DNA from 3 places in the Caproiciproducens sp. genome. Region 2 is predicted to be linked to each of the others. Evidence: predicted binding sites of a transcription regulator. Region 2 holds the regulator's gene; each other region holds the start of a gene.
The links. Region 2 encodes LexA, which represses DNA repair genes until DNA is damaged. Its sites were predicted from a motif close to CNAACANNTGTTNG; they were not measured.

Region 1 (5,351 bases), on a different contig from region 2:
ACGCGCCGCGTTTAAAAGGCCCAAAAGCCCTTCCTGGCACAGATCGTCGGCTTCCAGCATCGCACAGCGAAACGGCGCCGCCTTGACCCTGATCAGCGACATATAGCGCGCGGTAAGTTCTACAAAAGCATCCGAATTTCCGCTGTTCACAAGGCAGGCAAGCTGACTGTCGGTATAATCTGCCATTTTATTAAAATGGTTGTTATCAACCAAGCCCAACACCTCATGGCTCACATTAAACTTGAATTCTGCATCTATCATACCTCATTGTGTCTATTAAGTCAACAAATATTTTGCTTTTGAAGCTAAATATTTGTTTTATTTAGTTAAATTTTATAAAAAGACCGATTTTGTCGGACAATGTCTGATTGGACCTCCCCAATATTTTCTCTTTACACAGATCAGGCCCTGTTTGTAAAGCAAAAATCCTGATCGGCCAAAATCACTCCGACCGCATCAAAAACACCCGGCATACGGAAAACGGAGCCTGCAAGCACGTTTTGCCCGGAGGTTCCCTCAAAGGGTCTCAAAGCGAAGTGTGCGGAAAACCGTATGGAATAACCGTGGGTGACAGAGGCGGGCAAGACGCTTTGCATCCGAAAATCCTCGATTTTTCATTTACAAACAAGGCCTGATAAAGGAATATTTTTATTATATCATAAGAATCGTAAAACATCCAGAAAAATCTTAATCAGCGCTTTTCCCCGCCCCCCGCGGGAAGCGGAAGCTTTTCCATCAGCACGGCGCGCTTAACGGAGGCTTTTCCGTATTTATTTCTGACATGCTCCATCCGGCTTTCCAGCCGTTCCGTTTTTTCATCGCACAGGATACTGTGAAACAGAGACGTCTGCTGCATTTCCGACTCCGGCAGAAGACCGAAACCGCTGATGCCCAGCGCCCGCACGGGGCAGGACCATCCGTAGCCCTTCTGAAACAGCTCTTTCGCCGCCCGAGCCAGGTCCATCGTCAGCCGGGTGGGAACCTCCAGCCGCATCTGATGCTGCGAGACGTGCAGTCGGTTGTCCTTGATGGAAAGCTGAAGGCCCGAAGCGACCGCCCCGGCGTCCCTCATGCGGAAAGAGACTTTTTCGGCAAGGTACAGCAGCACCGGCCAGACCTCATCGAAGCCGAAGAGATCATGAACGCAGGTGATGCTGTTGCCGATGCTTTTCGGCGCGGCGGAAACCTCGCTTGAGCATACCCCGGAATCATCCAGCCCGTTCGCGTTTTTCCACATGTCGTATCCTGTTTTACCGAAGGAGGAAACGATATATTTGGAATCGGTGCGCGCCAGGTCGCCGATCGTTTTGATTCCCAGCGAATTCAGGCGCCGGGCGGTCACCCTTCCCACTCCCAGAAGGGAGTCCGTCGGAAGGGGCCACACCTTTTCCCTGAAATTTTCCCGGGTAATCACGGTAGTGGCGTCCGGTTTTTTCATATCGCTGCCGAGCTTCGCAAAGATTTTGTTGAAGCTGACCCCGACGGAAACGCCCAGCCCCAGCTCCGATTTTGTACGGTCCCGTATCTGATCCGCTATCTCCGGCCCGTTTCCGAACAAGCGGGTGCTTCCGGTCACATCCAGCCAGCATTCGTCGATGCTGAAAGCCTCCACCTGATTCGTATAGCTGAGATAAACCTGCTTTACCAGACCGGAAAAATACAGATACCGGTCAAAATGAGGCGGAACGACCAGCAGGTCCGGGCATTTTTGCTTCGCCTGCCAGACGGGCTCCGCCGTTTTCACGCCGAAGCCTTTGGCCCGCTCGTTTTTAGCCAGCACGATCCCGTGGCGGTCCTCCACGCTGCCGCAGACCGCGACGGATTTTCCAAAGAGTTCCGGATGGTCCCTGCATTCCACGGAAGCGAAAAAATTATTCAGATCACAGTGTAAGATAACCCGCTCCACGACACATTCCTCCGCATACCGTTTTTCAGCATCCCCCGCCCTATCCTAAATGGGTACTGGGAAATCCGCTTATTTTTCATTGTAGAATCAATAGAATACAGAGTATCGAAAAACCTGTCATGCATTCGAGAAATCATGTCAAGACGGTAAGCGCAGCCAGCGCAGAAAGCAAAATCGTCCCACAAGTTTGCGGCTGCATGACTTTTTCGGTTGTTAAATAGAACAAATGTTTGATACTATTATATACCGAGGAATGGATTCTGTAAAGCGGCCATTTTATTCCAAGCCGGGAATTGCCAACAGAATTCGACAGGAGTATAATCATTTTAGAAAAATAAAGGGAGGAATGGGGATGGTATCACGTTCCTACAGCATGGGGCTGTACGGTCTGGATTCCTTTACCGTGGCTGTCGAAGCCGACATCAGCGTCGGCCTGCCCGGTTTTGACGTGGTCGGGCTGCCGGACGCGGCAGTGAGAGAATCCCGGGACAGAGTGCGCTCCGCGATGAAAAACTGCGGGTTTCAATTTCCCGTGCATAAAATAACGGTGAATCTTGGTCCGGCCGACAAGCGCAAGGAAGGACCGATTTACGACCTGCCCCTCTTTGTCGCGCTGATGAAAGCAAGCGGCCAGCTTGACGCCGGAGTGGAGGACAGCGTGTTTATCGGCGAGCTGTCGCTTACGGGAGAGGTACGGCCCGTAAAAGGCGTGCTTCCCATGGCGATCAAGGCAAAGGAAGCGGGCTTTCAAAAGCTCTACGTGCCGGAAGCGAATTCCGCCGAAGGCGTGGTCGTGGAGGGAATTTCCGTATACCCCGTCAGGGACCTGCCGACGCTGATGAAGCATTTCGCCGGAGGGGAAGAAATCCTTCCCGCCTCGGAAGTACCGGCATCGCGGCAAAACCAGCCCCCTTTGCCGGACTTTTCGGAGGTGCGGGGGCAGAACGAGGCGAAGCGCGCGCTGGAAATTGCCGCTGCGGGCGGGCACAACGTTCTCCTGATCGGCCCTCCCGGTTCCGGCAAAAGCATGCTCGCGAAACGGATTCCCTCCATTCTTCCCGACATGACGTTTACAGAAACCATTGAAACCACCAAAATCCACTCTATTGCGGGCACCCTTCCGGACGGAGTCTCCCTGATCACCTCCCGCCCGTTCCGTTCGCCCCACCACACGGTATCGCCCGCGGGCCTGTCCGGCGGCGGAAACGTTCCGCACCCCGGAGAAATTTCCCTGGCGCACAACGGGGTGCTGTTTCTGGACGAGCTGCCCGAATTTTCGCGCGGAGCGATGGAAGTCCTGCGACAGCCGATCGAGGACGGCAAAGTGACGATTTCCCGCGTCAACGGTACCATCTCCTATCCCAGCGCCGTGATGCTGGTAGCGGCAATGAACCCGTGCCCCTGCGGTTACTTCGGGCACCCGACCAAACCGTGCACCTGTTCCTCCGGCGCGGTCTCCCGCTATCTTTCCAGAGTTTCCGGTCCGCTGCTGGACAGGCTGGACCTGCACATAGAGGTCCCGCCGGTGGAGTTTGACGAAATCAGTTCCCAGGAAAAGGCTGAAAGCTCCGCGGTCATTAAAGAACGCGTAAACAGCGCCAGAAAGCTGCAGAATGAGCGTTTCAAAGGCACGGCCGTTACCTGCAACGCGAGAATCACGCCGGATATGCTCCAGGAGGTATGCCGGCTGAGCGAGCCGGGACGGGAGCTGCTGAAAAAAGCGTTTGAAAAGCTCGGGCTTTCGGCAAGGGCCTATGACCGGATCCTGAAGGTGTCCCGCACGATTGCGGACCTGGACCAAAGCGAAGAAATCGAACCGCGGCATGTCGCCGAAGCGGTGCAGTACCGCAGCCTTGACCGGAAATACTGGACAAAAGAGCTCTGATTCCGTGAAAAAATCCCTGCGGCCGAACTGGAACCGGCCGCAGGGATTTTATGATATCGGAATTTAATATTTGCCGCTCTGGCCGCTTTCGGAAACGGAACCGGCGTCAAAAGAGGAAACCGTTCCTCCCGTTTCGTCCGGGACGCTTCCGGCGGAATCCTTCAGCTTCAGGAACGCGAGGGATTCCTTGAGCTGCTGCGCCTGCGCGCTCAGTTCCTCGCTGGTCGCCGCGCTTTCCTCCGCAGTGGCGGAGTTGGTCTGCACCACGGCGGAAATCTGATCGACCCCCGTCGTGACCTGATTGATGGAAGAAGCCTGCCCATCCGAGGACTTTGAAATCTCCCCGATCAGGTCCGTGGTTTTTCTTGTGCTGTCTATAATTTTATTAAGGGATTTGGCGGTCTCATCCGCGATCTTTGTGCCGTTTTCCACCGCCCTGATCGAGCTTTCAATCAGGTCCGTGGTATTTTTCGCGGCTTCCGCACTCTTGCTCGCAAGATTGCGGACCTCATCCGCGACAACGGCAAAGCCTTTCCCCGCCGCGCCGGCACGCGCCGCTTCCACCGCGGCGTTGAGCGCGAGGATATTGGTCTGGAAGGCGATATCCTCGATCGTCTTTATAATTTTACCGATTTCCTGTGAAGTTTCACTGATCTGCGCCATGGCTTCCACCATCTGCTGCATATGCTCGTTTCCGACCTCAACTTCGCTGGACGCTTCCAACGACAGCTGACTCGCCAGGCGGGAATTGCTGGCATTCTTATTGACTTCGTCCGCAATTTCCGTAATGGAAGCCGAAAGCTGCTCAATGGAGCTCGCCTGCTCCGTAGCGCCCTGTGAAAGCGCCTGCGAGGCGGAGGAAACCTGGCCCGCACCGTTCGCCACCTGATCCGCCGATCCGTTGATACCGGAGAAGATATTGTTCAGATTGTCGATAATGGTGTTCAGGGACGTTTTGATCGATACAAAATCGCCCTTATAATCCTCTGTTACTTCAATCGTACAGTCACCCATGGAAAGGCTGTCCAGAACGACGGCGATCTCCCCTATGTAGCTGGTCAGGATATCGATCGTATGGGAGAAGGTCTCCGCAAGAGTGCCGATTTCATTCCTGTTTTGGATCACAGGCACCTCGGAGTGGAGATCGCCTTCCGACAGTTTTTCGATACGCTGCACAAGGCCTTCGACCGGCTTGGCGATCGGCCCGGCGATTCTGAAGGCAACGAAAACAGACAACAAAATGAACAGAAGCATTAAGCCGACGGTGATGGCGACCGCGGTATAGCATCCGCTCATCATCTCATTGACATCCGCGCTGACCGCCAAGGACCAGCCGTCCGTACCGCTCATCGGAGCATACCCTATCAGCTGCTTGGTGCCGTTTAACGTAATGGTCGCGCTTCCCGTTCTTGCAGCAATCATTTTTTTTACGACAGACGCGGCATCCACGTAGGAACTGTTTTCTTTCGCCCTATTGATATAATTAACGAATTCAAGGACATTTTTTCTGTCCTTATGGGCAATGATCGTACCCGATTTATCAACGATAAACCCGTACCC
Region 2 (5,351 bases):
TTTCCAGCGTATCCTGCACCCCGCTGTAATTCGTGACAAGACAAGTGGGATCGCTTTCATACAGTTCGTCGTAAATCCGCCTCATTTTGCGGACGTCGTCCTCCGTGTATCCCTGCGCGCCCAGCGCGGTGTCAAGCATGGCGTGCATCAGCCTGTCCGTCCCGTTCCCGACGAGATACCGGTATTTTTCCACCTCAATCGGCCCGTATCCGCACCGCTTCATTGCGGTGTTGGCAAAATTGGCGATGGAAGCGAGCGTATTGGCCAGCGTTCCGTCCAAATCAAAAATACATGCTTTATACAAACAATCACCCTGCAATTCAAAATAACAAATGTATTTATAATAATAAACATTTTTGTAACGATTTGCAAGTCCCTTCCGCTCCGCACGGCCGTGCGGAATCGAAACAAGGGCAAAAAAACATAAAAAAGGGGCGCCGGAGTGTGAGCCCCGGCGCCCGGCTATGTACTAATTCTGGACTGCCAGTTTAACAGTCTGCTGTTTTTTTCCTGATGGACAAATATTATAAATCGTTCCGTCTTTCGCCACCATTGAGATCGGAATTTTGGGCAAAAGCTTGTGGATCATTTCTACAAATCCGTTCACCGGCGCCTCCGCCATTCCCGTTACAATATGGATCGCACCGATTTGTTTTACAAACCCTACGGCGATCAATGCCGCTTCGTCGTTAAAGTAAACGGTCATTTCCGCCTGTGCGTCACGCGCCGTCTGACGCAGATATTCGAGCTCTTCACAGCTGGTTTCAAATCCCGCAGAGGTTGGCTGCACGCAGAGTACCTGTAAAGAAGCGGAACTCTCTTCGGCAATTTTTTTGCCGGCCCGAATCAGTCTGTCACAGTCACGCTGACCCGTAACGCATACGAGGGTTGTGTTCCTGTCATTCAATACTGTGCCTCCCTTCCGAATACCGTATTTTCCAACCATACTTAGTATAGTTTGATTCCCTTGCCGTTGTGGTAACAGAAAGTGTATAAATCATTAACAAAGTGTTAAATAAAAATTCGACATTTTTTGTAGGATCCATCACTTTCGGTTTTATTATAGCACAGAAAGCCGGATTTTACAAATGAAAAACTGAGATAATATCTCACATTTGCGGCGGCACTTCACCCCCCTTCGCGTTTCGTGGAAGCCGCCCATGTTGTTTTGAAAACGCAATCAGCAGGACTGTGGATAAGGTTCAGCTTGCATTTTCGCTCACCGCTAAAGCTCTCGTATTACAATAAAAAGCTGCAGAACCATTCATTCTGCAGCTGTAATTTTGCCCCTAATCGTTTACAGTGTCGGGGGCGAGTTATTGAATAATGGAAAGCGGATCGATATATTTTCCACCCTTTTTCATTGATAAATGCAGATGGGACGCGTCGGCGCTTTCACACGGAACCGTTCCGACCGTTCCGATCTGCTGACCCTGTTTGACGGCCGCTCCCTTTTTGACGCTCGCCGCTGCCAAACCGCAGTAATAGGTTTCGTAATCTCCGTGCTGAATCACAGCCGTCAGGCCGTAAAGGTCGTCCGTATAGACATTTTTCACCGTGCCGTTCGCGGCCGCTTTGACGGCGGTTCCTTGCTTAGCGGCAAAATCGGTGCCGTTGTGCACGCGCCAGTCCTTCATCGTATTTGAGAAAACGGGATTTTCCCCGCTGAATTTCAGCGTGATGTTTTTCTCGACCGGGCTGGCAAAGGTCAGAACGCCGGCCACGGTCTGCTTGGCCGGTACGGCGGACGACGGCGGAGCGGACGGAGCCTGGGACGGAGCCTCAGACGGCTCTTCCTTTGCCGGCTCCGACTCCGCCGGTTCCGTTACGGAAGAAGTTTCCTCCCCCGTATAGACCTTGATTCCGCTTACCGTTTCATTCGTATGCTGCACCTGTGCGCTGCTTGTCGCCCCTTCCTCGGGAGAAGCATAGTTGACCACACTGTCGTAAGTGGTCCAGGCCGCAACGCCAACCGCAATCAGACACACGCCAAGCGCGATATAAAATCCCCTGGAGTTCTTTTGTGATTTGTTGTTTAGCAGATGTAAATTACTCATTCGTGCCACCTCCGAATATATTTTGACCATAAATGAAACGTTATATTCGGCGGATGACATTTTATCATAAAATAAAAAAAAGAAAAAAGACCTAATCCATTTCGACCAGGTCCTTTTTCATTAGCTTGAGGGGTATATTGAGGAGGGTAGAACATGTATCAAGTAATGGTGCGGCTCCATATCCTTGATTACGTCTTTATTATATCGCATGACGGGATTCAGTTGTTACATAGCTATGAATATCTTATGAATTTTTAATATCCCAAACATTTGTTTGATTTTTTTCAAAAATGTGCTATAATATCTGCAGAAGCCAAATACACGGGAGGGCTGCGGAATGTTAACCAAAAGCCAGCAAAAAGTATACGATTATTTAAAAAGCCGTGCCGAAAACGGGCTTCCGCCCACTGTGCGCGAAATCTGCAGCGCAACCGGGCTGAAGTCGACCTCCAGCGTACACGCTCATCTGAAAACGTTGGAACGCGCCGGATATATCAGCCGAGACGCGGGCCTGAACCGCGCGATCCACCTTGCGGGGGAACAGAGCACCATACAGGTCCCCATCGTGGGAAAGGTCGCCGCCGGCCAGCCGATTCTGGCCGTCGAGGAGGTGGAGGGCTACGTCCCCTTCTCACCCGCCCGTCACAGCGACGAAGAATATTTTGCGCTGAACGTCCGGGGGGAAAGCATGAAGGACGCCGGGATTCTGAGCGGCGATATCGTCGTCGCCCTGAAAACGCCGACCGCGCTCGACGGGGAAATCGTGGTTGCCCTGATCGAAGACGAGGCGACGGTAAAGCGTCTGTTCCGCGAAAAGGACAGGATCCGCCTTCAGCCGGAAAATCCGGATTACCAGCCGATCTACACGAAAGACGTTATGATCCTCGGAAAAGTCGTCGCGGTATTCCGGTATTATTAAATAGAATAACAGGGAGGGAATCGAAACCGGTTCCCTCCCTGTTGTTTTATGACGCCTCGATATCCTGCCCATCCCCGCTGATCAGGACGGCCCTTACCGGGGAAGCCTCCGCTCCGCCCAGACGAAGCGGCAGGGCGATCAGCCGGTAGTCGCCGGGTTCCGCCATGGAGAGGTCCAGCCCCTCCAGAATCAGCACGCCCGCTCCCAGCAGCTCTTTGTGCGCGGGAAAGGAGTCGTCGTCCTCCGTTTCGATACTGAGCGCATCCGTTCCCACCAGGGTAACGCCCGCGGCCGTCAGCGCGAAGGCTCCGCTTTGGGAAAGGTATGCCTGCCCCTTGAACAGAATCATTTTCCGGGCATACGGCACGAGATTGTCAATATCGGAGCCGGTGATGATACCGTTTGCCTTCACGACGGTGCAGGAGCCTGTCAGCCGCGCCAGATCGAGCTGGTCGACCGTTTCTCCGTCCTCAATGAAATGGCGCGGTGCGTCAACGTGGGTAGCGCTGTGGCAGCCCGTGTAAAAGCCTGAAAGATTGCAGACGTCCCCCAGCTCCATCCGGCGCACGGGGTCGCGGTAAGGCTCCGGGTCCCCCGGATAAACCGGCGCGGAAAACAGCTCGCGCGACACGTCGATGATCTTCATGTCTTACACCTCTTTTTCAGATGGAGGGTAATATTTTTGTGATAAGCTCCGCGGTCTTATGCGCGGAGGAAATGGCAAAAGCGGCGAAATCGATATTGGCCGCCTCATTGGCATTGTCCGAGATGGCGCGGATGACCACGAAATCCACATGGTTTATGTAGCATACCTGCGCGATGCTCCCGCCTTCCATTTCGCACGCCGAAGCCTGAAAATCCCGGGCGATTTCCTTCAGCTTTTCCACGCTGCTGACGAACTGGTCGCCCGTGGCGATCACGCCGACATGCACGCCCCGGCCGTAAATCTGCTTCGCGGTGGAAACCACCAGATCAACCAGCCTTGTGCTGGCGGGGATGGTGACGATATTCAGCCCGCTGATCAGGCCCTTTTCATCCCCAATCGCGGTGGTATCCATATCGTGCTGCACCAGCCCGCTCGATACGACGATATCGCCGATATGAATATTTTCGCCGATCCCGCCCGCAACGCCGACATTGATGACCGCGCCGGGGCGATAATTCAGAATCATGGTCTGTGTGCAGACCGCCGCCGCGACTTTTCCAACGCCGCATTTTGCGACGACACAATCGATATTCTCTATTCTCCCGGTATAGTAAGCCACCGAGCTGATGGTCTGTGCGCTTTTGTCCGTCATGACCGCGATTAAATTTTCCACTTCCACCGACATTGCCCCGATAATTCCAATCATACCCGCACCTCAACGCTTTCCTTAAACTTTATGCCATCCTGCATAAGGGAAATCGATTCCACTCATTTCTTATAAAGACAATACGTCTTCCGGCTTCTCCATGGCATATTCCGGAGAAATACCCTCCGGAGCGCGGCAGCCCCACAAGGCCAAAGCGAAGTCCACACCCGCCCCGTGCGCGCATCTGCAGTCATAAGCGGAGTCCCCGATATACAGCACGTTTTCCTGATCCGCACCGGCCAGCTCCATATATTTGAGCATCGGCGCCGGGTCGGGCTTGTGCCCGTCCTCCGCGCAGAGAATGTGTTCAAAATAAGGATCCAGCCCGAAAGCGGTGACCACCGCCGCATACTCGTCCCTCGTACGGGACGTAATGATGCCCATTTGAATCCCATTGTTTTTCAGCTGTAAAAGGACAGAAGGGATTCCCTTGAATGGTTTTATCGAACAGGAAAACTCCTTTTCATATTCTCCCCACATGCGGAAAGCGTCTTCGAGCGGCTCAACCTTCATCCTGGTCAACGCGTCCTCCCCGGGGATTCCAAGGGAAAACCGGAGTTCTTCCAGCGGATACATTTTTCCCTGTATGATAAAAAGCATCTTCTGAAAGGATAAAAGCACCGCGTCCTCACTGTCAAGCAGAGTTCCGTCAACATCAAAAACGATATGAGTATATTTCATCAACCGTAATACCTTTCTAAAATCATTTGATAGGTTCCAACCGCTTCCATGATTGTCATCACAGCAGAAATGTTCTCTCTGTTCTTTTATCCTCATTATAGGGAAGCGGACCGGGTCTGTCAAGTTTTGCGAGGGCAGTATGATCATTTATAATCAGCCTGAAAAGGCCGTTTTATAAAAAAACCACCTATCTTGCGACAGGTGATTCCTTCGTCTCTTGATTCAAGGCCCAAAACAATCCGGGCGATTTTCCAGCGTCTTGTTCAAGTGTCCAAAACATGCGGCTAAACACAAAAATCACCAGTCCTGCGACTGGCGATCTTCTCTGGCTCCCCAAGTTGG
Region 3 (5,351 bases), on a different contig from region 2:
TTGTCTAAATTGATTAAATTTTACGAAATATTGTCGATATAGAATAAGGAAAAGCATTCTTTGATTGTGGTTGTGTGTGAGAATGCGTTACTTTTCGTGCTTGAGCTGTAGCGAAAAGCACTCCAGAAAAAGCACTTCAGAAGGGTACGTGGTATTAAGTGAAAAAAGAAAGAAAAAAGAAGATCAAGGTAAGAAAGAAAACCAGCCTGAAAAGAACTCTTCTTCTCGGGATGGTAGGTCTGGCGGTTGCAATCAGCATCGTTTGCGGGACGACAAGCGCCTTTTTGCTTTATTCCAATTCCAGCAGCAATATGGTTTCTCTGATCAATACCAATTCGGTTGCTTATAATCAGGCCGTGCAGCAGGCGATCAATATGTATAAGCTAAGGGCGGAATCCATTGCCGGCAATCAGCAGATTACGGATGAAACGCTGCCTGTTTCCTCCAGAAAGGCAGTGCTGCAGACGCTTTGCCAGCGCTACAATTTTATAGAAGTCGGTCTTGCGGATTCCAGCGGAAGAACGCTGGACGGCACCGATATCAGTGACAGTGACTATTTTCAGACGGCACAAACAGTAGGAACAACCTATGTTTCCAGCCCTGTGGTCAGAAAGACCGATTCCACCGTGGTGCTGTATGTCGCGGCCAAGGTAAACAACGGAAGCAATTATGGCGGCGTTGTTTACGCGGCTTTAAGCAGCGATACTTTCAGCCAGATGCTCGACAATATTTCCGTCGGTAAATCCGGATATGGGTTTATTGTTGATAAATCGGGTACGATCGTTGCCCATAAGGACAGAAAAAATGTTCTTGAATTTGTTAATTATATCAACAAGGCGAAAGAAGACAGTTCCTACGCGGGTGCCGCGTCCGTCGTAAAGAATATGACTTCAGGAAAAACGGGAAGCTCAACCATTACGTTAAACGGCACCAAGCAGTTGATAGGGTATGCTCCGATCAGCGGTACGGACGGCTGGTCCATGGCGGTCAGCGCGAATTCCAATGAGATGATGAGCGGATGCTATACCGCGGTAGCCATCACCGTCGGCTTAATGCTTCTTTTCATTCTGCTGTCTATTTTGGTTGCCTTCAGAATCGCCGGACCCATCGCCAAGCCGGTCGAAAGCCTTGTGCAACGTATCGAGAAACTGTCGGAAGGCGATCTCCACTCCGAAGTGCCTGTAATTCAAAGCAGGAATGAAATCGGCACTCTGGCAGAGACCTTTTCCAGTACGATCGATACACTGACCAGCTACATAGGGGAGATTGCCGTCGTTCTGGACAGCCTGTCCATGGGCGACTGTACGATTGAAGTAACCGAGGACTATAAGGGCGATTTTGTATCGATCAAAACGTCCCTGAACACCATTATCGACAATCTGAACAATGTCTTTTCCGGTATCAACGGATCGGCAGACCAGGTGGCGAACGGTGCAGGCCAGGTTTCCTCCGCCTCGCAGGCGCTTTCACAGGGCGCTACGGAGCAGGCGAGCTCCATTGAGCAGCTTTCGGCTTCCATTACGGAAATTGCGGACGAAGTCAATAAGAATGCCAGCAATTCCCGCCTGGCGAGTCAGCTGTCGTTGGAAGCGTCCAGCGAAGTTGAGGTCGGAAACGAGCATATGCAGCAGATGGTGGAAGCCATGGCGCAGATCAGTGAAACTTCACAGGAAATCGGTAAAATTATAAAGACGATCGAGGATATCGCCTTCCAGACCAATATCCTCGCGCTCAACGCCGCGGTGGAAGCGGCGCGTGCCGGCGCGGCGGGGAAAGGCTTTGCCGTTGTCGCGGATGAGGTCCGCAATCTTGCGAGCAAGAGTGCGGAAGCCGCGAAAAATACCACGGACCTGATTGAAAGCTCGATCAGAGCGGTAGAAAATGGTACAAAGATCGCGGATGAGACCGCCAAGTCTCTCAATAAAATTATTGAAAGCACGAGAAAGACCACGGACCTGATCGGGGAGATTTCAAAGTCCTCGGATGGTCAGGCTTCTTCCATCAATCAGGTCACGATGGGAGTCGATCAGATTTCCGCCGTTGTGCAGACCAACTCCGCCACTGCGGAGGAAAGCGCGGCGACCAGCGAGGAACTGAGCGCACAGGCGCAGCAGCTCAAAGAATCCCTCGCGTTCCTGAAGCTGAGGGATACCGCTGACAGCGTCCCGGACGAAATGGGAGGCACGGCTTCCTCGTTTGACGCCGGGTCCGTTTCCGAAAGCGGTCAGAGCAGTAAGTATTAAATTCCAATATTATAAAATCCCTGCAGCCGGTTCAAGCTCGGCTGCAGGGATTTTTTCATGGGGTCAGAGTTCTTTTGTCCAGTATTTTCGGTCAAGGCTGCGGTACTGTACCGCTTCGGCGACATGCCGGGGCTCGATTTCTTCGCTTTGATCCAGGTCCGCAATCGTGCGGGAAACCTTCAGAATCCGGTCATAGGCCCTTGCCGAAAGCCCGAGCTTTTCAAACGCTTTTTTCAGCAGCTCCCGTCCCGGCTCGTTCAGCCGGCATACCTCCTGGAGCATATCCGGCGTGATTCTCGCGTTGCAGGTAACGGGCGTGCCTTTGAAACGCTCATTTTGCAGCTTTCTGGCGCTGTTTACGCGCTCTTTAATCATCGCGGAGCTTTCGGCTTTTTCCTGAGAACTGATTTCGTCAAACTCCACCGGCGGGACCTCTATGTGCAGGTCCAGCCTGTCCAGCAGCGGGCCGGAAACTCTGGAAAGATAGCGGGAGACCGCGCCGGAGGAACAGGTGCACGGCTTGGTCGGATGCCCGAAGTAACCGCAGGGGCACGGATTCATGGCGGCTACCAGCATCACGGCGCTGGGGTAGGAGATGGTTCCGTTGACGCGGGAAATCGTCACTTTGCCGTCCTCAATCGGCTGGCGCAGGACCTCCATCGCTCCGCGGGAAAATTCGGGCAGCTCGTCCAGAAACAGCACCCCGTTGTGCGCCAGGGAAATTTCTCCGGGGTGCGGAACATTTCCACCGCCGGACAGGCCCGCGGGCGATACCGTGTGGTGGGGCGAACGGAATGGGCGGGAGGTGATCAGGGAAATTCCGTCCGGAAGGGTACCCGCAATGGAGTGGATTTTGGTGGTTTCAATGGTTTCTTCAAACGTCATGTCGGGAAGAATGGATGGAATCCGTTTCGCGAGCATGCTCTTGCCGGAGCCAGGAGGACCGATCAAAAGAACGTTATGTCCGCCCGCCGCGGCAATTTCCAGCGCGCGCTTCGCCTCGTTCTGCCCCCGCACCTCTGAAAAGTCCGGCAAGGGAGGCTGATTTTGCCGCGATGCCGGTACCTCCGAGGCGGGGAGAATTTCTTCCCCTCCGGCAAAATGCTTCATCAGCGTCGGCAGGTCCCTGACAGGGTAAACGGAAATTCCCTCCACGACCACGCCTTCGGCGGAATTCGCTTCCGGCACATAGAGCTTTTGAAACCCCGCCTCCTTTGCCCTGATCGCCATGGGAAGTACGCCTTTTACGGGCCGCACCTCTCCCGTAAGCGACAACTCGCCGATAAACACGCTGTCCTCCACTCCGGCGTCAAGCTGGCCGCTTGCCTTCATCAGCGCGACAAAGAGGGGCAGGTCGTAAATCGGTCCCTCCTTGCGCTTGTCGGCTGGACCAAGATTCACTGTTATTTTATGTACGGGAAATTGAAACCCGCAGTTTTTCATTGCGGAGCGCACTCTGTCCCGGGATTCTCTCACTGACGCATCCGGCAGTCCGACCACATCAAAACCGGGCAGGCCGACACTGATGTCGGCTTCGACAGCCACGGTAAAGGAGTCCAGACCATACAGCCCCATGCTGTAGGAACGTGATACCATCCCCATTCCTCCCTTTATTCTTTTAAAATGATTATACTCCTGTCGAATTCTGTTGGCAATTCCTGACTTGGAATAAAATGGCCGCTTTACAGAATCCGTTCCTCGGTATATAATAATATCAAACGTTTGTTCTGTGAAACTGTCGACAAAATCGACTGCAAAATTTGGGGATCATCTTGGTTCCTGTGTTGGCTGCGCCTTGACATCATTTCCAGGCGCAGGACAGGTTTTTCGATACTCTGTGTTCTATTGATTATACAATTAAAATAAGCGGATTTCCCAATACCTATTTAAAATAGGGCTGGGGATACTGAAAAACGGTATGCGGAGGAATAGGTTGTGGAGCGGGTTATTTTACATTGTGATCTAAATAATTTTTTCGCTTCTGTGGAATGCAGGGACCATCCCGAACTCTGCGGAAAATCCGTCGCGGTCTGCGGCAGCGTGGAGGACCGCCACGGGATCGTGCTGGCTAAAAACGAGCGCGCCAAAGGCTTCGGCGTGAAAACGGCGGAGCCCGTCTGGCAGGCGAAGAAAAAATGCCCGGACCTGCTGGTTGTTCCGCCTCATTTTGACCGGTATCTGTATTTCTCCGATCTGGTAAAGCAGATTTATCTCAGCTATACGAATCAGGTGGAGGCTTTCAGCATTGACGAATGCTGGCTGGATGTTACCGGAAGTACCCGGCTGTTCGGAGACGGGCCGGAGATAGCGGATCAGATACGGGACCGTACAAAATCGGAGCTGGGGCTGGGCGTTTCCATCGGGGTCAGCTTCAACAAAATTTTTGCGAAGCTCGGCAGCGATATGAAAAAGCCGGACGCCACTACCGTGATTACCCGGGAAAATTTCAGGGAAAGGGTATGGCCCCTTCCGACGGGTTCCCTTCTGGGAGTGGGCAGGGTGACCGCTCGGCGTCTGAATTCACTGGGAATTAAAACGATCGGTGACCTGGCGCGCACCGATTCCAAATATATCGTTTCCTCCTTCGGAAAAATAGGATACGATATGTGGAGGAACGCGAACGGGCTGGATGATTCCGGAGTATGCTCAAGCGAGGTTTCCTCCGCGCCGAAAAGCATTGGCAACAGCATCACCTGCGTTCATGATCTCTTCGACTTCGATGAGGTCTGGCCGGTACTGCTGTATCTTGCCGAAAAGATCTCTTTCCGCATGAGGGACGCCGGGGTGATCGCTTCGGGCCTTCAGCTTTCCATCAAGGATAACCGCCTGCATGTTTCGCAGCATCAGATGCAGCTGGAGGTTCCCACCCGGCTGACGATGGACCTGGCTCGGGCGGCGAAAGAGCTGTTTCAGAAGGGCTACGAATGGCCCTGTCCCGTGCGGGCGCTGGGCATCAGCGGCTTCGGCCTCTTGCCGGAGTCGGAAATGCAGCAGACATCCCTGTTCCACAGTATCCTGTGCGATGAAAAAATGGAACAGCTGGAAAGCCGTATGGAACATGTCAGAAACAAATACGGAAAAGCTTCCGTTAAGCGCGCCGTGCTGATG

Region 1: dinB (DNA polymerase IV) is a predicted target of LexA. The motif match lies at 2,126-2,139, and genes of this name have one in related genera.
Region 3: dinB (DNA polymerase IV) is a predicted target of LexA. The motif match lies at 3,959-3,972, and genes of this name have one in related genera.

Annotation. Positions count from the first base shown of each region.
Region 1 covers NZ_JBNLXQ010000015.1:487-5,837, forward strand. The annotation lists gene ACQGQ5_RS13530 (sigma-70 family RNA polymerase sigma factor) at 1-261, opposite strand, end outside; gene dinB (DNA polymerase IV) at 692-1,906, opposite strand; gene ACQGQ5_RS13540 (YifB family Mg chelatase-like AAA ATPase) at 2,259-3,791, shown strand; gene ACQGQ5_RS13545 (methyl-accepting chemotaxis protein) at 3,855-5,351, opposite strand, start outside.
Region 2 covers NZ_JBNLXQ010000003.1:291,056-296,406, forward strand. The annotation lists gene ACQGQ5_RS04635 (HAD family hydrolase) at 1-304, opposite strand, end outside; gene ACQGQ5_RS04640 (hypothetical protein) at 470-907, opposite strand; gene ACQGQ5_RS04645 (peptidoglycan DD-metalloendopeptidase family protein) at 1,317-2,057, opposite strand; gene lexA (transcriptional repressor LexA) at 2,395-2,976, shown strand; gene ACQGQ5_RS04655 (cyclase family protein) at 3,023-3,622, opposite strand; gene ACQGQ5_RS04660 (5'-methylthioadenosine/adenosylhomocysteine nucleosidase) at 3,639-4,328, opposite strand; gene ACQGQ5_RS04665 (HAD family hydrolase) at 4,398-5,009, opposite strand.
Region 3 covers NZ_JBNLXQ010000005.1:256,625-261,975, forward strand. The annotation lists gene ACQGQ5_RS07315 (methyl-accepting chemotaxis protein) at 159-2,243, shown strand; gene ACQGQ5_RS07320 (YifB family Mg chelatase-like AAA ATPase) at 2,307-3,839, opposite strand; gene dinB (DNA polymerase IV) at 4,179-5,351, shown strand, end outside.